Regions from separate parts of the Luteococcus sp. H91 genome, predicted to be linked through region 2. Evidence: predicted binding sites of a transcription regulator. Region 2 holds the regulator's gene; each other region holds the start of a gene.
What was found. Region 2 encodes HrcA, which represses chaperone genes, less so after heat shock. Its sites were predicted from a motif close to TTGGCACTCGNNNNNNNCGAGTGCCAA; they were not measured.
Positions count from the first base shown of each region.

Region 1 (7,797 bases), on a different contig from region 2:
TGATGGTGCACCGCACCGCGCGTCCGGGCGACGAGCAGTTGGGCAAGTACAACGGGCTGGGCGGCAAGCTGGAGCGCGACGAGGACATCGTCGAGTGCCTGCGACGCGAACTGCGGGAGGAGGCCCAGATTGAGGCAACCGCGCTGCGACTACGGGGAACTGTCAGCTGGCCGGGCTTTGGCCGCAATGGGGAGGATCACTTTGGCTTCATCTTCGTCGTCGATGCCTTCACCGGCGAGGTGCCGGTGCGCAACGAGGAGGGCGAACTGAGCTGGGAGCGGATCGACGCGCTCGACGAGCTGCCGATGTGGGAGGGGGACCGGCACTTCCTGCCGCTGGTCTTCGACGACACGGTCACCCAGTTCCATGGCGTGCTGCCGTACGAGAATGGCCGGCCGGTCGGCTGGAGCGTGAGCACGCTGTGAGCCTGCTGCACACCCCAGAGGGCGCCTCCGCACTGGCGTTGGCAATGGCGGAGCAGGACCCGGGCTCGTTGGCCGCCGCCAGCCGGCTGCGCAAGCAGGCGCCGCCGGAGCTGGCCGCACAGGCGCTGGGTCAGGCGCAGTTGCGACGTCGGGCTCGCACCAAGTTCGGGGCCGATGCCGAGCGGATGCTCTTCACCCACGACGCCCTGGAGCAGGCCACCCGCCCGGTGGTGGCCGACTGGCGCGCCCACCGGCTACGCGACGAGGGGATCACCCGGGTGATTGACCTGGGTTGTGGGATCGGCGCCGACTCGCTGGCCTGCCTGCGCGCCGGGATCGACGTGATCGCGGTGGAACTGGACCAGACCACCGCCGAGCATGCCCGCGCGAACCTTGAGCTGGCGGCTGGGCGGCCCCTCGACGGGCTCGGGGACCCAACCCCGGCGGCCCCTACCGCCACCGTGATCCACGGCGACGCCGTCGCTCTGGCCCCGGAACTGCTGGCAGGAGCGGGCCCGGAAACCTGCGTCTTCATCGATCCGGCCCGCCGCACCGAGTTTGGCCGCACCTGGCGGGTGGAGGCCTTCACCCCACCCTGGGATTTCGTGCTCTCCCTGCTGGGTGGGTCACACTCGACGGTGGTCAAGCTCGGGCCCGGTGTACCCAAGCAGTTGATTCCCGACGACGTCGAGGCGCTCTGGGTGGCCGACGGTCACGACGTCGTCGAGTGTTCCCTGTGGCACACCCCGGCAGCCCGGCCGGTGCACGGTGCGATACTGCTCGGTGGTCCGCAAGCCCTCCGACTGGACCACGAACCCCGCGATCCGCTGCCCGTCGCCGTTCCGGGCCGGTACCTGGTGGAACCGCACGGCGCCGTGATCCGGGCCGGCGCCCTGGATCGGATTGCCGACGGCCTGTGGCTGCTGGACCCACACGTGGCGTATCTCAGTGGCAATGCGCCGGTGACCAGCCCCTTTGCCACCTGCTTCGAGATCCTGGAGGTGCTGGACAACAACCCCAAGACGTTGAAGGCCTGGGTGCGGGAGCACCGCGTCGGGACGCTGGAGATCAAGAAGCGCGCCCTCGACGTGGACCCGGCTGAACTGCGCAAGAAGCTGCAACCCAAGGGCCCCAACAGCGCCACGATCGTGCTGGCCCGAACGCCAGACGGGGCCCGGGCACTCATGGTGCGTCGGACCCCGTCGGCTGCCTGACCGGGTTGCGTCCTCAGGCGCGGTAGGTGCCCCACATGGCTGCCATCCGGTCCACCTGGCCCTGGGTGAACTGCGTCAGGCACGGATCATTGGAATAGTCCATGTAGTTGTGGATCGGGTCCGTCCCCGACGCAGTGCAGGTGTCGCGACCGGTCGGGCAGCCCGACGCCGGGCTGGCCTCCGCGGCGGTGTCGGCCACCTCGTCGCCACCCGCACAACCGCCCTGGAAGGTGTGGTACAGGCCCATCCAGTGGCCAATCTCGTGGGTGGCGGTGTCACCCTCGCTGTAGCCGGGGAAGGCTCCGGGCTGGCCCTCCAGGGTGCGACGGTCGATCATCAGCCCGTCCATCCCCGGGTTCCTGGCGTAGTCCGACGGGAAGGTGGCCCAGCCAAAGAGCTGACCGCCCGAGCTGCCCAACCCGGTGATCCAGATGTTGAGTGTCTTGGCGTCACCCACCCGGCTGGCCTTGATCTGTTTCTCCACCCGGGAGCCGGGGGAGACCTTGTTGGCCCAGGTGGACTTGGTGATCCGATTGGTCTTCACCAGGCTGAAGGAGAAGCCGGAGCCGGCCAGGGCGCCGCTGTTGCTGCCGGCATAGGCCGCATTCAGCACCTGGAGCTGGCGTGCGATCACCGCATCGCTGACATTGGTGGCGGCGGTTCCGTCGTTGATCACGTGCACGTACACCGGGATGACGGCCGAGGCGGTGCCGCTCACCAGATCGGCGGCGGTGCCAACATCGGTGGTGCCCAGCTTGTTCTTCATGTCGGTCTTGAACTTGGTCTCGCGGCCGCGGGTTTGCTCCGCGGTGAAGTCGTGCGGATCCTTGGCGCCGCGAGCCGCACTGGCGGGCTGGTAGCAGGTGCTGGCTGGGCTGGCGACGGGTGCCGCGGCCGGAGCGGAGGCGACGGGCGACGCGCCGAAGGTCACCAGGCCAAGCGAGGCGAGAGGCAGCAAGGCGCGGGCAGTTCGAGCAGAAGCCATGGGAGTGGGTCCTTTCCGACGGCCCCGAGTGGGGCGGGTGGCGGTCACGCTAGGGCCACCAATCCCTTTCCGTACAGGGATTCAGCGAATTTCTGGGATTCCCTACCAAACATCGCGAGGGCTGGCATCATGAGCGGGTTCGCTAGCACTCGGCTTGAAGGAGTGCCAGCGTCGGTATAACTTGGTTCTTGGCACTCGCCATGTGTGAGTGCCAACAGCCGTCGGCGGCACCCGCGACGACGCCCCGGCTGCTCCACATGACCTTGAAGATCGACGCCGAATCATCGGCGCTACTAGTCAGAAAGGGGTTTGACGTGGCAACCACGATCAAGCCGCTCGAGGACCGCGTCCTCGTCCAGCCGCTGGAAGCAGAGCAGACCACCGCCTCGGGCCTGGTGATCCCCGACACCGCCAAGGAGAAGCCGCAGGAGGGCAAGGTCGTTGCGACCGGTCCCGGCCGCTTCGACGACAAGGGCGTTCGTGTCCCGATGGACGTCGCCGAGGGTGACGTCGTCGTCTTCAGCAAGTACGGCGGCACCGAGGTCAAGTACGACGGCCAGGAGTACCTGCTCCTGAACGCTCGCGACATCCTCGCGATTGTCACCAAGTGACCGCGAGGGGGGCGACCCCCTCGATCCCCCGCGCTCGGATCGCGCCTCGCTCGCAAGCTCGCTGCGATCCGAGTAAGGAAATCTCTTCGCGCGCGGCCGGCGACCGTGCCGGCCGCGCGCGAACCACATCTCTTCAACTCCCCAGGAGTATTGAATGCCCAAGATTTTGCAGTTCGACGAGGAGGCCCGCCGCTCGCTCGAGCGTGGCGTCGACACCCTCGCCAACACCGTCAAGGTGACCCTCGGCCCGAAGGGCCGCTACGTCGTGCTCGACAAGAAGTGGGGCGCCCCCACCATCACCAACGACGGCGTGACCGTCGCCCGTGAGGTGGAGCTGGACGACCCCTACGAGAACCTCGGCGCGCAGCTCGCCAAGGAAGTCGCCACCAAGACCAATGACGTCGCCGGTGATGGCACCACCACCGCCACCGTGCTGGCCCAGGCGCTGGTGCACGAGGGCCTCAAGGCCGTCGCCTCCGGTTCCAACCCCGTCGGTCTGAAGCGCGGCATCGAGCAGGCCGTCGCCGCCGTCGAGGCCGAGCTGAAGAAGGTCGCCAAGCCGATCGAGACCACCGAGGACATGGCCGCCGTGGCCACCATCAGCTCCCGCGACGAGGTGATCGGCAAGCTGATCGCCGACGCCTTCGACAAGGTAGGCAAGGACGGCGTGATCACCGTCGACGAGTCCCAGACCTTCGGCACCGAGCTGGAGTTCACCGAGGGCATGCAGTTCGACAAGGGCTACCTGTCCCCGTACATGGTCACCGACGCCGATCGGATGGAGGCCGTCCTGGACGACCCCTACATCCTGATCCACTCGGGCAAGATCAGCTCGATGAATGACCTGCTTCCCCTACTGGAGAAGGTCATCGGCGCCAAGGGCACCCTGTTCATCGTGGCCGAGGACGTCGACGGCGAGGCTCTGTCCACCCTGGTGGTCAACAAGATCCGCGGCACCTTCACCAGCGTCGCCGTCAAGGCCCCGGCCTTCGGTGACCGTCGCAAGGCCATGCTGGAGGACATCGCGATCCTCACCGGCGGCCAGGTGGTTGCCCCCGAGGTCGGCCTCAAGCTGGACCAGGTTGGCCTGGAGGTGCTGGGCCGCGCCCGCCGTGTCGTGGTCAGCAAGGACAACACCACCATCGTCGACGGTGCCGGTGAGTCCGACGAGGTGCAGGCGCGCGTCGCGCAGCTGCACGCCGAGATCGAGCGTTCCGACTCCGACTGGGACCGCGAGAAGCTGCAGGAGCGGGTTGCCAAGCTGGCCGGTGGTGTCTGCGTGATCCGCGTCGGCGCCGCCACCGAGGTGGAGCTGAAGGAGACCAAGCACCGCATCGAGGACGCCGTTTCCGCTACTCGCGCGGCCATCGAGGAGGGCATCGTCGCCGGTGGCGGCTCCGCCCTGGTGCACGCCGCCCGCGTGCTGGAGGACGGTCTCGGCCTGGAGGGCGACGAGAGGGCCGGCGTCCAGATCGTCAAGAAGGCCGTCGTCGAGCCGCTGCGCTGGATCGCCGAGAATGGTGGCGAGCCCGGTTACGTGATCGTCAGCAAGGTCGCCGAGCTGGAGCCCGGCAATGGCTACAACGGCCGCACCGGCGAGTATGTCAATCTGGTCGAGGCCGGCGTGATCGACCCGGTCAAGGTCACCCGCTCCGCCCTGGCCAATGCGGCGTCCATCGCGGCGCTGCTGCTCACCACCGAGACCCTGGTGGTGGACAAGCCGGAGGAGTCCGACGAGGACGCCCACCAGCACTGAGCACCCGTGTGAGTACTGCTGCTTGACCACTGCGCCCGCCCGGTCTTCCGGGCGGGCGCAGTGCATTTCCGGGGCTCTCCGGCCAGGAGTTCCTGGGCACTGCCGGGCCGACACGCCGCCGGAGCCGTTGTGTGGGTTCCGCAGCGGCCCTGGGGAAGTGATGGCTTACCATGAGCAGCGGCGAGAACTGTTTTTACCCTGCCTGAGTGGTCCGTGCGTTGGCGCATCGACGACAGGTGCCCAACCCATCCGGAGAAGCCGCCGTCGGCTCCCCGGGCGAGTGGAACGTTCAAGCCTCGGTAACAGCGGCGTTCCGGCGCCCGACGAAAGAGACCCTATGTCCACTCCCGCGGCCCCCTCGGCGGCCAAGCAGGCCCAGGCGCACGTACAGCGCTTCGGCACCTTCCTCTCGGGCATGATCATGCCCAATATCGGCGCCCTCATCGCGTGGGGCCTGATCACCGCCCTGTTCATTGAGAAAGGCCCCTTCCCGATCGGCCGGATCGGCGGTTTCGGTGAAACCCTGATCAACGGCGTCGCGGTGGCCAATCCCGGCATCGTCGGCCCCTCCATCACCTACCTGCTGCCCCTGCTGATCGCCTTCCAGGGCGGCAAGATGGCCTACGACAACAAGACCCGCGGCGGCGTGATCGGCGCCATCGCCACCATGGGCGTCATCGCTGGTGTGCCCGGCAGCCCGATGTTCCTGGGCGCCATGGTGATGGGTCCGCTCGGCGGCTGGACCATGAAGAAGCTCGACCAGTTGTGGGAGGGCAAGATCAAGGCCGGCTTCGAGATGCTGGTCAACAACTTCTCCGCCGGCATCTGGGGCATGATCCTCGCGATCGGCGGTCTGTACCTGCTCAGCCCCGTGGTGCATGCGGTGATGTCCGCCCTCGGTTCGGTCGTCGGCGTGCTGGTGCGCAACAACCTGCTGCCTGTCGCCTCGGTGCTGATCGAGCCCGCGAAGGTGCTCTTCCTGAACAATGCGATCAACCACGGTGTGCTCACCCCGCTGGGCCTCGACATGGTCAGCCAGACCGGCAAGTCGATCCTCTTCCTGCTCGAGGCGAACCCCGGCCCCGGCTTCGGTGTGCTGCTGGCCTACATGCTCTTCGGCAAGGGTGCCGCCAAGGCCTCGGCCCCCGGTGCCGCGCTGATCCACTTCCTCGGTGGTATCCACGAGATCTACTTCCCCTACATCCTGATGAAGCCCGCCCTGCTGCTGGCCACCATCCTGGGCGGCGCCACCGGCGTTGCCACCAACATGCTGCTCGGTGCAGGCCTGAAGGGCCCCGCCGCTCCCGGTTCGGTGATCGCCATCTCCGCCATGGCCGGCGGTGACATTGCCAAGGTCTGGATCGCCATCCTGCTGGCCACCGTGGTCTCCTTCCTGGTGGCTGCCGTGATCCTCAAGATGGACAAGTCCAGCGACGGCGACCTGGCCAAGGCCACCGCCGAGATGGAGGCCATGAAGGGCAAGAAGTCCTCGGTGGCCGGCAACCTCGTCGCCCCCACGGGCGAAATCAAGAACATCGTCTTCGCCTGCGACGCCGGCATGGGTTCCTCCGCAATGGGCGCCTCGGTGCTCCGCAACAAGATCAAGGACGCCGGCTACGGCGACGTGAAGGTCACCAATGAGGCCATCGCGAACCTCAAGGACGTCTATGACATCGTCGTGACCCAGGAGACCCTGGCCCCGCGCGCCATCCCGAAGGTTCCCAGCGCCACCGTGCTGACCGTCGACAACTTCATGAACTCGCCTCGCTACGAGGAGGTCGTGGAGATGATCCGCACCCAGCGTTCCGGCTCCGCCGCCCCGGCCGCCCCGGTGGCTGCCGCCGCCGTGACCGGTGCCGCCGCTGCCCAGGACGAGGCCCCCGCGGCCGACATCCTGAGCACCGAGAGCATCCAGCTCGGCGCGCACGCCGTGGACAAGGGCGATGCCATCACCCAGGCCGGTCAGCTGCTGGTGGCCCGCGGTGCCGTGGACGGCGCCTACGTCGACGCGATGCACAAGCGTGAGGAGTCGGTCAGCACCTACATGGGCAACTTCCTGGCCATCCCGCACGGCACCAATGACGCCAAGGAGCACATCAAGAGCTCCGCGATGAGCTTCATCCGTCTGGACCAGCCGCTGGACTGGAATGGCAACCAGGTCAAGTTCGTCGTCGGCATCGCCGGCAAGAACAAGGAGCACCTGCAGATCCTGGGCAAGCTCGCCAAGATCTTCTCCAACAACGAGTCCGTGCAGGCCCTGGAGAACGCCAGCTCCGCTGACGAAGTGGCCGCGATCCTCGGAAAGGTCAATTCCTGATGAAGAAGGCAGTGCACTTCGGTGCCGGCAACATCGGCCGCGGCTTCGTCGGCCTGCTGCTGAACGAGGGCGGCTATGAATTGACCTTCGCCGACGTCGCCGACGCGTTGATCGACCAGCTCAAGGCGGCCGAGAGCTACACCGTGCACGAGGTGGGCGAGGGCGGCCAGGAGCACGTGATCAGCGGCTTCAAGGCGATCAATTCCAAGACCGAGGCCGAGGCGCTGACCGCGGCGATCGCCGAGGCCGACGTGGTGACCTGCGCGGTGGGCCCGAACATCCTCAAGTTCATCGCCCCCGCCATCCGCGCCGGCATCGACGCCCGTCCGGCCGACGCCCCGATGGTGGCGGTGATGGCCTGTGAGAATGCCATCAACGCCACCGACGGGCTCAAGGGCTTCATCCTGGGCGACAACCCGGCCGACGTGGAGACCAAGGCGATCTTCGCCAACACCGCCGTCGACCGGATCGTCCCCAACCAGCCCGAGG
Region 1 is NZ_JBCDMV010000018.1:214-8,010, forward strand. Features, by position in the region: gene AAEX57_RS09390 (NUDIX hydrolase) at 1-425, shown strand, start outside; gene AAEX57_RS09395 (THUMP-like domain-containing protein) at 422-1,639, shown strand; gene AAEX57_RS09400 (zinc metalloprotease) at 1,653-2,624, opposite strand; gene groES (co-chaperone GroES) at 2,939-3,235, shown strand; gene groL (chaperonin GroEL) at 3,390-4,991, shown strand; gene AAEX57_RS09415 (PTS mannitol transporter subunit IICBA) at 5,329-7,308, shown strand; gene AAEX57_RS09420 (mannitol-1-phosphate 5-dehydrogenase) at 7,308-7,797, shown strand, end outside.
Region 1: a site for HrcA is predicted at 2,767-2,793, ahead of groES (co-chaperone GroES). Genes of this name have one in related genera too.

Region 2 (7,797 bases):
GTGCCCGTCACGCTGCAGATCATCAAGCGACTCAAGCGGGCCGAGCCCACCTATCGCTGATCCGGCGCCTCGCTGAGGCGCTGCATCGCGCGGGCGAATTCGGCGAAGGCCTTGTCTGGATCGTTGTCCACCACCACCCGGGCGGTCGGCCGACGGCCCCAGATGCCCCGGTCGTCGCGCACCGAGGTGCCGCGTAGCAGCTCGGAGTCGGCCTCGACGTCCACCACGCTCGCGATCGACGCGTGCCTGGCGTGACCCGCCGCCACCTGGGCCGCGAACAGGTCGTGCAGGTGGGCGACATAGCCCTGCTCGTAGTCGTGATGGAATTCGAAGTAGAAACGCAGCGCGTCGGCCAGCAGGTCCAGCACCGGTTCTCCGGTCTTCGCCTCGGCGTGCGAGACCCGGATCCGGTCCAGGTCGTAATGCACCGGACGGGCACCGCAGCGCACCAGCAGCGCATCCAGCAAACCCGGGGTGTACTCGATCCGCTCGGTCATGTCGGTGCTGCACAGGATGGGCAAACGGTCGGCCGCCATTCCCTCGAAGGCGTGGAAGACCCGCTTGGCGGCGTCCGGATCGCACCAGAAATTCCATTCCGCCGTCGGCGTCGTGTTGCCCAGGTGCCAGAAGCAGCCACCCATCACCACGATCCGCCCAACCAGTTCCGGCAGTTCCGGGATGGCCTCCAGCGCGACGGCGAGGTTGGTCAACGGGCCGGTGACCAGCAGGGTCACCTCTCCCGGGTGGGCCTCAAGGTGCTCGCGCCAGACCTCCAGCCACGGGCGTGTGGAGAGCCTGTCGGTGAGGTCCGGCAGCTCCGCATATCCGATGCCGCCCGGGCCGTGGGTCTCCGGGGTGGTGACCAGGGGTCGCACCAGCGGCTCCGTCCGTCCTACCGCCACCTCCACCTCGGGCCGCCCGGCAATCTCCAGGACCGCCAGCGAGTTCAGCGCCGACTGGTGGGCGGTGGTGTTGCCGCTGGTGGTGGTGACGGCGAGCAGTTCGGTGTCGGCGGCGCCGCAGAGATAGAGCAGCGCGCAGGCGTCGTCGATTCCGGTGTCCACGTCGGCGATGATCTTCACGCCGACAGTCTTGCAGCACAATGGCGCCATGAAGCTGCGTACTCCCCGGCTGTTGCTGGAGCCGGTCACCCTGGCGGACGTCGACGACTGGACGGAGCTGGACCGCCAGCCCGGCGTGCTGGACCACCTGCCCGGCTCGCCCCGCTCCCGCGAGGAGAAGGCCGACGCGATCCGGCGCTGTTTGGCCATCAGCCAACTGCACCATGACTACGGCTTCCTCACCGCGCGAAGCGTCAGCCACGGCACCTTCGTCGGCTGGTTCCACTTGCGGCCCGGGCCCGAGGGTGACATCTTCAATCCCGAACTTGGCTACCGGCTACGGCCCGACTTCTGGGGCAAGGGGCTGGCGACGGAGGGCAGCGAGGCCCTGCTGGAGGCCGCCTTTGCCCAGCTCGGTGCGGCCAGCGTCGTCGCCGAGACCCGGCGGGAGAACCTGGCCTCACGTCGGGTGATGACCAAGCTGGGCATGGGGCTGGTGGGTGACGGCGCGGCGGACGTCGTGCACTACCGGGTCACGATGCCCGAATGGCTCGACGGCTTCGTCGACGTCCGGACTCGACTGCACGGTCTGCAGGCCACCGCGCTGAAGGCCGCCGACCGGGAGCAGTTGGAGCGCCTGCGGGCCGTGGGGATGGCGATGGCGAAGGCCGAGAGCGACGGCGCACACGCATCGTCCTCACTGGTGGCCGCCCTGGCCGCCGAACACGGAATTGACACCGCTTCCGCCAGTTGAAATCGCCACCCCGGCCGCAACGACGGCGGGGGACTCGCTACGCTTCGTGCCAACCGACCAGTAGCCGGCCATCGACCAGCATCAGGAGCCAGCATGACCGCGAGCACCGCGCCCAGCACCATCAAGCAGCACCGCGCGCGCCCCTGGGGCCCGATCATCGCGATGATCCTGGCCATCGTCGTGATGGCGATCACGGCCTTCTTCCACCTGATCCAGCACCACAATTCGCTGGTGCCGATGATCGCGCCCGTCCTGGCCGGCTTCTTCGGCGCCGCCTTCGCGCTGAAGGACAAGCGGATGGACCACGACACCCGCATGGTCTGGGCGGCCGGGCTGATCTTCGTCGGGCTGGCGGCCGTGGCCACCGCCGCGGTGCTGATGGTCTACGTGCTCCCGCTGAAGCACTGACCGTCCGCGCTCGGACAAGCCGCCGCTGGTCGGCGGATCAGCCGATGGTGCCGAAGCCGCCTTCCTTGCCCTTGCCGTCGCCCTTGTCCGAATCCTTGAGGTACTGCTCGAACTCGGCGGCCAGGTCGTCGCCGCTGGGCAGCTGGGATTCGTCCACCTCCGGCTGCGGCGCCGGCCCATTCAGCTCCCGGCCCTGGGTCGCCTGGTCATAGGCGGCCTCCATCTGGCCGATGGCCTCGGCATTCTCCGGGTTCTGCGCCACCAGCGCGTCGATCTCACGCAGGTACTCGTCGGCGGCGCTGCGCAGATCCGGCACGGCCAGGGCCAGCTCCGCGGCATCGGCAGCGGAATCCAGCAGGCGGACCGATCCGGCCGGGAACTCGGCGCCGGCCAGGTAGTGCGGCACGTGCACGGAGAAACCGACGGTGCGGATGTGGGCCTCGGGCAGCCGCACCTCCAGCAGCGCCTCCACCGAGGTGGGCAGCTGGATCTTGTCATGCATCGCGGCATAGCCGGTGATCAGCGACGGATCCACCGAGTGCGCCGTCAACCCCACCGGCCGGGTGTGCGGCGCGCCCCAGGGGATGCCGTGCAGCCCGACGGCCAGGGTGGTGCCCAGCTCCCCGAACAGGATCGACACCGCGGCGCAGAAACGCTCCCACTGGTAGTCCGGCTCGGGGCCGGTGAACAGCAGGAAGTCCTTGCCCGCGTCGTCGGTGACCACCCGCACCACCAGTTCCATCGGCTGGTAGTCGGTGTAGTGGTCCTTGTCGAAGGTGATGATCGGCCGGCGCGAGCGGTGGTCCACCAGCTGGTCGACGTCAAAGCGGGCGATGATCCGGCTGGGACGGGTATCCACCAGGTGCTGGGCGGCCATCTGCGCGGCCTGACCGGCGTCCATGAAACCGGACAGCGCAATCAGCGCCGGTGCGCCATAGCTGGGCGCACCCGACAGTTGGTAGAGCTCCCGGGGGTCCTTCATCACACCATCTCCATTGCAGCTAGTCAGTTGCGTTCTCAACGCCGCGAGGGGCCCCAGAATTCCCGTAGAAGCGGCCGAGGAAGTGCTCACGACAGGCCTCGAAGTCACCATCGTCCATCGCCTGGCGGATCGAATCCACCAGGCGCACCGTGAAGCGCTCATTGTGGATGGTGGCCAGCGTGGACGCCAGCATCTCCTTCGCCTTGAACAAGTGGTGCAGGTAGGCGCGGGTGTAGTGCTGGCAGGTGTAGCAGTCGCAGCCGTCCTCCAGTGGCACGAAGGCACGCCGGTTGCGGGCGGTGGTCAGGTTGTAGCGCCCGTCGGCGGTGTAGATGGCCGAATTGCGGGCCACCCGCGACGGATTGACGCAGTCGAAGGTGTCGGCGCCAGCCGCGACGGCGGCGAAGAAGTCATCCGGCTCGCTGATCCCCAACAGGTGACGGGGCTTGTCAAAGGGCAACTCCTCGCTCATCCAGCCGCAGATGGTGCCCAGGTTCTCCTTCTCCAGCGCACCGCCGTAGCCGAAGCCATCGAAGCTCTGCCCCTCGATCTCCATCGAGCCCAGGTCTCGGCAGGCCTTGCGCCGCAGATCCTCGTACTGGGCGCCCTGGATCACACCGAAGAGCGCCTGGTAGGGCTTGCCGGCCCGCTCGTCGGTGAGCCGCCGATGCTCGGCCAGGCAGCGTTCGGCCCAGCGACGGGTGCGCTCCAGCGCCTCCTCCTGGTAGCCGCGGGAATTGTGCAGGTGGGTCAGCTCGTCGAAGGCGAACATGATGTCGGCACCGATCTGGTGCTGCACCCGCATGCTCACCTCCGGGGTGAAACGATGCTTCGAGCCGTCCAGGTGACTCTTGAACGTCACGCCGTCGTCGTCGACGTGGGCCAGCCGCTCCTTGCCGGGAGCGACGGCATGATCCGCCTCCGCGCGTTTGGCGTCCATCTCGATCACCTTCTTGAAGCCGGAGCCCAGGCTCATCACCTGGAAGCCGCCGGAATCGGTGAAGGTGGGGCCTCCCCAGTTCATGAAACGGCCCAACCCACCGGCCTCGTCGATCAGGTCGCTGCCGGGCTGCAGGTAGAGGTGGTAGGCATTGGCCAGCACCGCCTGGGCGCCGAGTTCCTTGATGGATTCGGGCAGGACGGCCTTGACCGTGGCCTTGGTGCCGACGGCGATGAAGGCCGGGGTCTGGATCTCGCCGTGCGGGGTGTGGATGGTGCCGGTGCGGCCAATCCCGTTGTCCAACACGGTTCGCGGGGTGAAGGAGAAGTCAGTCATCAGCTCTGTTCCGCCCCCTCGACGGGCTCGGGGACCGTGGTTGGGTACTGCTCGGGGACCTTGGTCAGGTGCTGCGTCCTCGCCAGCAACTGCAGTTGGGCCAGCGCGACCACCCCCGCTGTGGACGTGCGCAGCACTCCGTCGCTGACCAGCACGGTCTGGGCGCCGGCGGCCTCGAAGGCGGCCAGCTCTTCGGGGCTGATCCCACCCTCCGGGCCGATGATGAACAGCACCTCCGTCCCTTCAGCAGGCGAGGGCCCCTCGACAGGCTCGGGGTTCGGGGTTGGGTCCTGCTCGGGGATCGTGGTTGGGTTGGGCAGCCGAATCTCGCTGATGTGCTGGGTGGCCGCCTCGTGCAGTACCAGCGCCAGCCCGGCCGCTTCGATCCGGGCGACGAGCTGCTTGGTGCTGACAAAACCCACGTCGGGGATGCGAAAGCGGCGGGACTGCTTCGCGGCCTCACGCGCCGTCGAGGACCATTTGACAAGGCCCTTCACGCTCTTCTCAGCACTCCAGCGGACGATCGAACGGCTGGCCTGCCAGGCCAGCACCTCGTCGATGCCCAGTTCGGTCATGGTTTCCACGGCCAGGTCGGAGCGGTCTCCCTTGGCCAGCGCCTGCACCCCGATCCAGCGGTAGGGCTGCGGGGTGGCGGCCAGCAGTTCGGCCACCTGGACGATGATCCCCTGCTTGGAGAGCTCCACCACCGGCCCGCGCACGGCCCGGCCGGTCCCGTCAGCCAGCAGGACGGACTCCCCCAGCTCGATCCGCTTCACGACGGCGGCATGGCGGCCCTCGTCGCCGGTGACCGCAACCCGGGCACCCACGACGACGTCGTCGAGCTCGGTCAGGAAGAGCGCGTCGCTCATCAGGCCCCGAAGGCTTCCTTGAGCCGGTCGAAAACGCCCTGCTTGCCCTTGTGCACCTGAGCGGTCACCTGCGTCTCGCCGCGCGCCTCGGCCAGCTGCTGGAGCAGGTCGCGCTGGTGGGAGTCGATCTTGGTGGGGGTCTGCACGACGAAGGTGATCCCAAGATCGCCTCGGCCATTGCCACGCAGGCGCGGGATGCCACGCCCGGTCACGGCCACCCGGGTGCCGCTCTGGGTGCCAGCCGGGATCTCCACCTCCAAGGTGCGCTCCGCCTCCTCGCTGTCCTCCCGCTCGGCCTCCAGAGTGTCGACGGTCAGCTTGGTGCCCAGAGCGGCGGCGGTCATGGGCACGCGCAGCACCATCTCCAGGTTCTCGCCGTCGCGCTTGAAGACCTCGTGGTTGGCCACCACCAGCTCGACGTACAGGTCGCCAGCGGGCCCGCCGCCGGGGCCGACCTCGCCCTGGCTCTCCAGGTGGATCCGGTTGCCGGTGCTGACGCCGGCGGGGATCTTGACGTTCAGGGTGCGGCTGGAGCGCACCCGGCCCTCACCGGAGCATTCTCCACAGGGATGCGGGATCACATTGCCGTAGCCACGGCAGTTCGGGCAGGGCTGGGAGGTGCGGATGTCGCCCAGGAAGGAGCGCTGGATCTGGGTGATCTCGCCATGGCCATTGCAGGTGCCGCAGGTGACGGGCTCGGCACCCTCGGCAGCACCGGAGCCGGTGCACTTGGGGCAGACCACGGCGGTCTCCACGTTCAACGGCTTGGTGACACCGAAGGCAGCCTCCGCCAGGGTCAGGCTCTGCCGGACAAGGGCATCCTGGCCGCGACGTACCCGGGAACGCGGGCCACGCTGGGCCTGCTGGCCGAACATCGCGTCCACCAGATTGGTGAAGTCGAAGCCACCGCCGAAACCACCGCCACCGGGGAAGCCACCGAAGCCACCACCGCCCATGCCGCCGAAGCCACCGCCCATCGGGTCGCCGCCGCGGTCGAAGATCGACTTCTTCTGGGGATCGGAGAGCACCTCATAGGCCTCCTGCACCTGCTTGAACTTCTCGTCGGCGTCGGGCTCATTGCTGACGTCGGGGTGCATCTTCATCGCCATCCGGCGATAGGCCTTCTTGATCTGCTCGGGCGTGGCATCACGATCGACGCCGAGAATCTCGTAGTAGTCAGAACTCATGGGTGTGAAAGTCATCCTTCTGCCAGGAAGCGGCCAACATAGCGGGCCACGGCGCGTACCGAGGCCATGGTTGAGGGGTAGTCCATTCGGGTGGGTCCAACGATTCCCAGACTGGCCCACGACTCGTCAGGGGAACCGTAGGCACTGGCCACCAACGATGTCGACTGGAGCCGCTCGTAGGGATTCTCCTGACCGATCCGTACCGTGACGTCACCGGCCAGGCCGGTGCTGGCCTCACCCAGCAGGTGCAGCAGCACCACCTGCTCCTCCAGGGCCTCCAGCACGGGGCGGACGGTGGTCTCGAACTGGTCACCGAAGCGGCTCAGGTTGGGCACTCCGGCCACGGCAACACGGGTCGACGGGTCATCGGCCAGCATCTCCAGCACCGTCGCCACCAGGGTGTTCGCCGAGGTGCGGGCGATGGTGGGCGGCAGTTCCGCCAGCAGGCTGGCCAGCCGATCGGCACCCTGCGCCGGGGTCAGCCCGACGACGGCCGCATTGAGCCTGCCCCGCAGCTCCGCGAGCGACTCCTCGGAGTGCATCGGCAGCTCCACGGAGCGCTGGTCCACCCGCCCGGTGGAATTGATCAGGATCACCAGTACGCGATCCGAGGTGAGACTGACCAGCTCGATGTGGCGCACCTGCGCCGACGAGCTGATCGGGTACTGCACGATCGCCACCTGCTGGGTGATCTGCGCCAGGATCCGGACGGTGCGGGTGACGATGTCGTCCAGGTCCAGCGCGCCGGCCATGAAGGTCTGGATGGCCCGCTTCTCCGCCGGCGAGAGCGGCTTGACCGTCGCCAATCGGTCAACGAAGAGCCGATAGCCCTTGTCGGTGGGGATGCGCCCGGCGCTGGTGTGCGGCTGGGTGATGTAGCCCTCCTCCTCCAGCACGGCCATGTCATTGCGGACGGTGGCCGGGGAGACATTGAGCTGGTGGCGTTCCACCAAGGCCTTGGAGCCGACGGGTTCCTTGCTGGACACATAGTCGGTGACGATGGCCTTGAGCACGTCCATCTTGCGATCGTCGAGCATCATCCCCTCCTCACGTCGAAATCTTGGCACTCACCCGGAGCGAGTGCCAGCATACGCGCCCGGAACACCCCAGCCCCAACCCAGACGCTTCAAGGCGTCGCTGGGGCGGCTGACCGTCACCCCGGCCTTCTTCGCACCACTGGAGTCCTCCGGCCTGCAGGAGCTGCCCGTGGCCACCACCTTCGCTCGGCAGATCGACGCGGTGCAGCCCGATCACACAGAT
Region 2 is NZ_JBCDMV010000008.1:178,587-186,383, forward strand. Features, by position in the region: gene AAEX57_RS06075 (queuosine precursor transporter) at 1-60, shown strand, start outside; gene AAEX57_RS06080 (nucleoside hydrolase) at 51-1,082, opposite strand; gene AAEX57_RS06085 (GNAT family N-acetyltransferase) at 1,111-1,815, shown strand; gene AAEX57_RS06090 (hypothetical protein) at 1,909-2,223, shown strand; gene AAEX57_RS06095 (PAC2 family protein) at 2,261-3,205, opposite strand; gene tgt (tRNA guanosine(34) transglycosylase Tgt) at 3,225-4,481, opposite strand; gene AAEX57_RS06105 (16S rRNA (uracil(1498)-N(3))-methyltransferase) at 4,481-5,350, opposite strand; gene dnaJ (molecular chaperone DnaJ) at 5,350-6,537, opposite strand; gene hrcA (heat-inducible transcriptional repressor HrcA) at 6,549-7,574, opposite strand; gene AAEX57_RS06120 (hypothetical protein) at 7,744-7,797, shown strand, end outside.

Region 3 (7,797 bases), on a different contig from region 2:
CATCGCCCACCGTCGACGGTGCGCTGGCGTGCGCTCCCAGCCAGTACTCGGCCTGCGGCTCGCCGGTCTGGGGGAAGCCAAGGGTCTCCGGGATCGAGGTGGTCGATCCCCACGCATAGTTCTGGATGGCTCCCGACATCGGCTGCATTGTCTGGTTCCCCTTGGCTCGACGGTTGGAGTGCGCACCCCAGTCTGTCAGGTTTCGGGTCACTCGATCGACGCGCCTCCCCGATCGGTGGGGCGGCCGTACCTAGAATCGAGCGCATGTCTGAAGCCGTGCGTCACGATGACCTGCCCGCACTGGGGGAGAGCCAGGCCGCCATCCTGGACTTCGAACGCAGCTGGACGGGCAGCCGCAGCCTGCGCGAGCAGGAGATCCGGGCCCGCTTCGACCTCTCGATGCCGCGTTACTACCAGCTGTTGAACCAGATCATCGACGAGCCGGCGGCGCTGCAGCACGACCCGTTGCTGGTCAGGCGACTGCGTCGGTTGCGGGAGAATCGCCAGCAGGCGCGCTCCGCGGCTCGGCTGCCGCGCTGATCCGTCGTTCGCTGGGGGCGGAAGTGCTGGTCTGGGGTGCTGCGGGGGTCTAGCGTCGAGAGCACCATCCCGGGAGCTGCCGGGGTCCAAATCAAGGAGTGTGCCCATGGGAATCGCGGACAAGTTCGAGAACGCCAAGGACCAGGTCGTCGGCAAGGTCAAGGAGACCGCTGGCGACGCCACCGACAACGAGCAGCTCCAGACTGAGGGCGCAGCCCAGCAGTTCGACGGTGAGGTTGGCCAGAAGGTTGAGCAGGGCAAGGACAAGTTCAACGATGCGGTCAACGACCTGAAGAACTGATCAGGTCCCAGCTGTTCCGGACGCCCGTCGCCTCGCGCGGCGGGCGTTCTGCATGCTCGGGCGCAGTCGGGAGCGGGGTCATTCCCGATCGCGATAGCCGCCGTCCACCAGGTCGGCCTGGCATTCGAAGAAGTTGCCCGTCGCCAGATCCCGGTGTCGCACCAGGGACCAAGCGGCCATCACGCCATAGAGCGGCAGGAAGGGCAGCCCGGCGCACATCGTCCACTGCCAGGCGTGGCTCTCCTCGTGCTCCAGCAGCCCGGGGCGACGCGCGAAGAGCGCGTCGATGTCCTCATGGTGGGTGGCGATCACGTTGCCGATGGTGAAGGCGCCGCCATTGGGGTAGCTCGGGCGATAGCCGTCGGCAAACCACAGGCCGCGTGGGCCGCGGCGCACCCGCGCCCGGCCGGCCACCGCGACGGCCAGGCCCAGCGGGGTGCTCAGGTTCAACCAGTTCCCGGCATTGCGCACCAGAATCATGCGACGCGAGGCGGGCAGCCGCGCGGGGGAGGGCTTGGTCATGAGTTCATTGTGCCTCCGAGGGGTGCCGGGGCTTTGCACTCGCTTGTGTCGAGTGCTAAACATGGACTTGGCACTCGGCCTGATCGAGTGCCAAACAGTGAGGTTCAGGTGAGGCTCGAAGGAGCCGTCCGTCGCGGGCATCGAGAACCTCCACCCAGACACCTGACAGAACCGGGGCTCCAAGCCCCCGACGCGGGAGGACTCCCGAAAGACCATGGCAAAGCTGATCGAATTCAACATCGAGGCCCGCCGCGGGCTCGAGCGTGGCATGAACACGCTGGCGGACGCGGTCAAGGTCACCCTCGGCCCCAAGGGCCGCAATGTCGTCCTGGAGAAGAAGTGGGGCGCCCCCACCATCACCAATGACGGCGTGTCCATCGCCAAGGAGATCGAGCTCGAGGATCCCTTCGAGAAGATCGGTGCGGAGCTCGTCAAGGAGGTCGCCAAGAAGACCGACGACGTCGCGGGCGACGGCACCACCACCGCCACCGTGCTGGCCCAGGCAATGGTCCGTGAGGGCCTGCGCAATGTCACCGCCGGCGCCAACCCGATGAGCCTGAAGAAGGGCATCGAGGCCGCCGTCAAGGCCATCAGCGAAGAGCTGGGCACCATGGCGATCGACGTCGAGACCAAGGAGCAGATTGCCGCCACCGCGTCGATCTCCGCCGCTGACACCACCGTCGGCGAGATCATCGCCGAGGCGATGGACAAGGTCGGCAAGGAAGGCGTCATCACCGTCGAGGAGTCCAACACCTTCGGGCTCGACCTCGAGCTGACCGAGGGCATGCGCTTCGACAAGGGCTACATCAGCCCCTACTTCGTCACCGACACCGAGGCGATGGTGGCGGAGCTGGAGAACCCCTACGTCCTGCTGGTCGACGGCAAGGTCTCCTCGCTCAAGGAGCTGCTGCCGGTGCTGGAGAAGGTGATGCAGTCCAGCCGTCCGCTGCTGGTCATCGCCGAGGACACCGACGGCGAGGCCCTGGCCGGCCTGATCGTCAACAAGATCCGTGGCACCTTCAAGTCGGTTGCCGTCAAGGCCCCCGGCTTCGGTGACCGTCGCAAGGCCATGCTGGCCGACATCGCCATCCTCACCGGTGGCACCGTCATCAGCCAGGAGGTCGGCCTCTCGCTGGAGGCCGCCACCCTGGAGCTGCTGGGCCAGGCCCGCAGCGTCCGCATCACCAAGGACGAGACGATCATCGTCGACGGCGCCGGCGATGCCGACCAGATCGCCGGTCGGGTCTCGCAGATCCGCAAGGAGATCGAGAACTCGGACTCCGACTACGACCGCGAGAAGCTGCAGGAGCGCCTCGCCAAGCTGGCCGGCGGCGTTGCCGTGATCAAGGTCGGCGCGGCCACCGAGGTGGAGCTCAAGGAGCGCAAGCACCGCATCGAGGACGCCGTCCGCAATGCCAAGGCCGCGGTCGAGGAGGGCATCGTCCCAGGCGGTGGCGTGGCGCTGATCCAGGCCGCCAAGAACGTCAAGCTCGACGGCTTGGAAGGCGACGAGCTCACCGGCGCCCAGATCGTGCTGCAGGCCGCCCAGGCCCCGCTGCGCCAGATCGCGCTGAACGCCGGCCTCGAGGGTGGCGTCATCGCGGAGAAGGTGGCCAACCTGCCCGTCGGTGAGGGCCTGAACGCCGCCACCGGCGAGTACGTGAAGATGGTTGAGTCGGGCATCATCGACCCGGCCAAGGTGACCCGCTCTGCCCTGCAGAACGCGGCCTCCATCGCGGCCCTCTTCCTCACCACCGAGGCCGTCATCGCCGACAAGCCGGAGAAGGCTCCCGCCATGCCCGGCGGCGCCGACGGCGGCATGGGTGGCATGGACTTCTGATCCATCCACCACGACGAATCACCACGAGGGCGGTTCCCCACCGGGGAGCCGCCCTCGTGCGGCGTTGACACAGGGTAGGTTGTCGTGCCGGAGCCCCCGCCCACAACCCTCGGAGCCACCATGACGTCTGTCCCCCGGGACACCCGGGTCGCCTACCTGGATCTGCTGCGTTGCGCGGCGGCGGTGGCCGTCGTCCTGCTGCACGCGGCGGCGCTCTGCTGGGCCAAGGTGCCGCTGCGCGGCGCCTCCTGGGTGGGGTTGGCCCTGCTGGACTCGGCGGTGCGATGGAGTGTGCCCGTCTTCTTCATGATCACTGGCGCCCTCTTCCTCACCCGGTCCGCACCCGTGACCCCCAGAGCGATGCTGAGGGGGTCGTTGCCCCGGCTAGCCAGCGCCTTCATCTTCTGGGCCATGGTCTACCGGCTCTTCGCTGCGTTCGAGAAGGGGCGGGAGCCCACCGTGCTGACCGTCATCAGGGAAATGCCTCGTGGCTACTACCACCTGTGGTTCCTGCCCGTGATGATGGGCATCTACCTGCTGATGCCCGTGCTCTGGCACATCTTCCAGAACCGTGTGCTGGCCCGGTATCTGGTGGTGCTGTGGCTGGTGATGGTCCTGTTGAAGGCGACGGAGAAGTTCGATCCGACGCTGGTCCTCTCCGGGATGGCGGATCGGGTTCTCGGCCCGGAGCTGGCGGGTTACGCACCCTTCGTCCTGCTGGGGGCGCTGGTCGCCAGCTCGTCACGGCGCGTTCCCCGGTGGCTGCTGCCGATGGCTCTGGTCGGATCCATCAGCATCGTCTTCCTGCTCACCGTGCGCCTGTCCTGGGCAAGAGGAGTGCCCGACGGCTACTGGTTTGCCTACCTCACCCCGGCGGTGGTCATCAGCGGGGTCGCGGTCTTCGCCCTTGCCCGCAGCCAGGAGCAGCGCTTGCAGCGTCGACAACGCCTCCAGGCCGCATTGGCCTGGTTCGGGGCCCGCACCCTCGGGATCTACCTGGTGCATCCCCTGGTGCTCGGCCTGGCCACCAAGTACTCGATTATCCCGATCGAGCCCATGGTCCCCCGAGTGCTGGCGCTGTGGCTGATGGCGCTGGCGGTCTCGTTGCTGGCGACGATCCTGATCCGGCAGATTCCCTGGCTCGGCGCGCGGTTGGTCTAGGGTTCGCACATGTCCGAACGCAGAACCCAGTGGTATGTCAGGGCGACCTTCCTGACCGTCTGGTGCTACTGGCTCATCCTCTGGCGGGTTCCGGTCTGGTCGCAGGATGACCTGCACTTTGCCAACCGCTCCCGGCTGCCCTTGGGTGGCTTGGTCTGGCAGCGCCTTCCGGTGCAGGCCTGGCAGGACCTGGACCATCGAAATGGTCGGCTCGCGGACATGGGCGTCCAACTCGTGATGTCGCTGCGGGACTGGATCGGTCCGACGGTTTCCCTGGTCTGCCTGGCGCAGGTGCTGGCCCTGTACTTCCTGCTGCGGCCGCTGTCCGATGTGCTCCAGCAACGGGTCGCCAACCCCTGGCCACGGGTAGTGGTTGCCGTGCTGGCGACGCTGCTGCCGTTCGCGACCTTTGCGCAGGATCCGACGATTGCAGGCTCGACGGTGATGTTCCTGTCCGCCTGCGTCGGCTATGTCGGTGGCAGCGCGCTGCTCTTCGTCTGCCTACGGCAGCTGTGGGAGACCTCCCGGCGACCCTCACCTCGGTTGGCGGGGGTGACCGTCCTGCTCTGCTGGTGGGCCTGCCTGCACCACGAACTCCTGGCCCTGGCCCTGGTGGGCGCCTGCGTGGCCCTGCTGCTGGTGTCCAAGCGGTCCGCCACCCTGTGGGCGACCGCCATTCCGGTCTGTCTGGTGGGGCTGGGGCGTTTTGCCGCCCGTGGGCTGTGGGCCCGACGCGCCTACCGTCGCAGCCCTTTTCCGCAGGACGGCTATCCGGGCTGGCAACAGTCGCTGGGCAACGCCGTGCACTCCAGCACCCAGCTGGTGGTGCACCATCCGCTGATCCTGGGCTGTGGCCTGGTTGGCGTGCTTGCCCTGCTGGTGGCCGCCAGCCGCACCGAGGGGCTAGCAACCCGTCGGTTCGCCGTGGCATTGGCCGCTGACGGTGCGGTGCTGACGTTGTTGGCCCACCGGGTGAATTCCCGGGCCTGGCGCGACGGGCTCTTCCAGCCTCGGATGCAGACCTACCAGTCAATCTCGGCGGCCGCGGTGCTCCTGGCGCTGGCCGTGCTGGTTGCGCTGCTGGTGCTGGCTGCCTGGCAGCTGCGTTCCGTCCCGGGCGGGGCCGTGGTCGGCATGCTGCTGGGAGCCGCGCTGGGAGCCGTGGCCATGCCCACCGCGATGGGCGCCCCGGGCGGTCGGATGATGTACTTCGGCCTCACCCTGGTGCTGGTCGTGGCCGCGGCCAGCTCCCTGGCGGCGGTCGCGCTGACGTGGGGATGCGGGGTCGAGACCTCGGCGCTGGCAACTGCCGCCCTGGTGGTCATCTGCGGCAGCGGCGTGCAGAGCGCAACCTCCCTGGCCCCTGCCGTCGAGCGGAACATCCAGGCCTGGCGACCCACCCTGGTGGAAATCCAGCGGGTGAAGGAGGGCAAGGCGAGTCGCGTGCATGTGCTGCGAGACCTGCCCTATCCGCAGTATTCGGAGAACTACATCGTGCTGCACCCCAAGACCTTGCAGCCCCGACTGATGTTCTACTACGGCCTGGACGAGGCCACGCCGGTGATCGTGCGGTGAGCTGCCCGGCCGGGTCCATCGGGCGGGCTACCATTCCGAGGTGACCACCACCCTGTCCATTGTCGTCCCGTGCTACCGGGAGGCTGACAACCTCGCGCGCCTGCACGAGGAGCTGAGTGCCCTGGATGGGCGACTGGATGCCGAACTGGAGATCATCATCGTCGACGACGGCAGCCCCGACGACACCTTCGACGTCGCCCGCGAGATGGCCAGTCGCGACCCCCGGATTCGGGTGCTCTCCTTCTCCCGGAACTTCGGCAAGGAGGCAGCGATGCTTGCCGGGCTGCGGGCGGCCACCGGGGATGTCGTGGTGGTGATGGATGCGGACCTGCAGCATCCACCGGAACTGCTGGTCCAGATGTGGGAACGAATCCGGTCCGGTGACGTTGGTCAGGTGGTGGCACGGCGCACCCGCGACGGAGATCCGGCCGTGCGCACCTTCTTCAGCCGGCTCTACTACCGGACGGTGAACTCGCTGATCGACGTGGAGCTGACCGACGGGGTGGGCGACTTCCGGATGCTCTCCCGGCCAGCCGTCGACGCCCTGCTGCTGCTCAGCGAGCGCAATCGCTTCAGCAAGGGCCTGTTCGCCTGGATTGGTTTTCCGGTGGAGACCATCGACTACCGCAATGTGGGGCGGGCGGCCGGTGAGTCCTCCTGGACCTTTCGACAGCTGGTGAACTACGGGCTGGACGGGGTGATCAGCTTCAACGACCGCCCATTGCGCAAACTGACCGGCCTGGGGGTGCTGGCCACAGCCGTGGGGCTGCTCTACCTGGTCTACCTGCTCTTCGATTGGGCGGTGGACGGGGTGGACGCCCCGGGCTACATCACCACCATCGCCGTGGTGACCGTCCTCGGCGGAATCCAGCTGCTGGGGCTGGCGCTGGTGGGGGAGTACATCGGGCGGATCTATGCCGAGGTGAAGGCCCGGCCGCACTACATCGTCGCCCACGACAGCGCCCGGCAGGATTCCGGCCCGGACGGGCCCCAATGCCGTTGACATGGCACGATGTGTCCATGCCCGGCCTGCTTGAGATCATCTGTCTGCACGACGCCGATGCCCGGCGCGCCGAGGAGGGTGGTGCCGACCGGATCGAGCTGCTCGGCAGCCTCGATGACGGCGGCATGTCGCCGGAACCCGCGCTGGTGGAGAAGGTGCGTGCCGCCACCGGCCTTCAGCTGCGGGTGATGGTGCGGCTGCGGGCCGGCTTTGGTACCGACGGCGGTGAGTTCGTCCGGCTGCAGGGCCTGGTCAACGCCTATCGCGACGCCGGAGCCGACGGCGTCGTCTTCGGCTTCCTGAACGGCTACGACGAGGTGGACACCGAGGTCTGCGCCGCCCTGGCCACCACAGCTGACTGCCCCTGGACCTTTCACCGGGCGATTGACCAGGTGCTGGACCTGGACAAGGCGTGGCGGGTGCTGCCGCGGCTGCCGAAGCTGGACCAGGTGCTCACCGCCGGATCCGCGCGCGGCGTCGAGCACGGGCTGGACGACCTGCTGGCCCGGTGCAAGGCCAAACCGGAGGTGGCGGCGCTGGTGATGGCCGGTGGTGGTCTGCAGCCCGAGCACGTCCCGTGGCTGGCCCGCGCCGGGGTTCGCGCCTTCCACATCGGCCGCGCCGCCCGGCCGCTGGGCCAGTACAAGGCCTATGTGGATGCGCCGCTGGTCCGCAGTTGGCGGGAACTCATCGACGAGGAAGTGGCCAACGTCACGGCTCGGCCCAGCTGATCGGCACGCTGTCGTCGATGCCGTAGAGCACTCGGAATCGGGGCAGGGCGGCCTCCCTGACACCGGGCCAGTCACTGGTGTAGTCCCGCCGGGGCATTCGACGGGGGAGCACCACCTCGTCGAG
Region 3 is NZ_JBCDMV010000020.1:33,971-41,767, reverse strand. Features, by position in the region: gene manA (mannose-6-phosphate isomerase, class I) at 1-139, opposite strand, end outside; gene AAEX57_RS10695 (DUF3263 domain-containing protein) at 265-540, shown strand; gene AAEX57_RS10690 (CsbD family protein) at 647-841, shown strand; gene AAEX57_RS10685 (hypothetical protein) at 920-1,363, opposite strand; gene groL (chaperonin GroEL) at 1,578-3,203, shown strand; gene AAEX57_RS10675 (acyltransferase) at 3,324-4,364, shown strand; gene AAEX57_RS10670 (hypothetical protein) at 4,374-5,939, shown strand; gene AAEX57_RS10665 (glycosyltransferase family 2 protein) at 5,980-6,942, shown strand; gene AAEX57_RS10660 (copper homeostasis protein CutC) at 6,960-7,673, shown strand; gene AAEX57_RS10655 (hypothetical protein) at 7,654-7,797, opposite strand, start outside.
Region 3: a site for HrcA is predicted at 1,431-1,457, ahead of groL (chaperonin GroEL). Genes of this name have one in related genera too.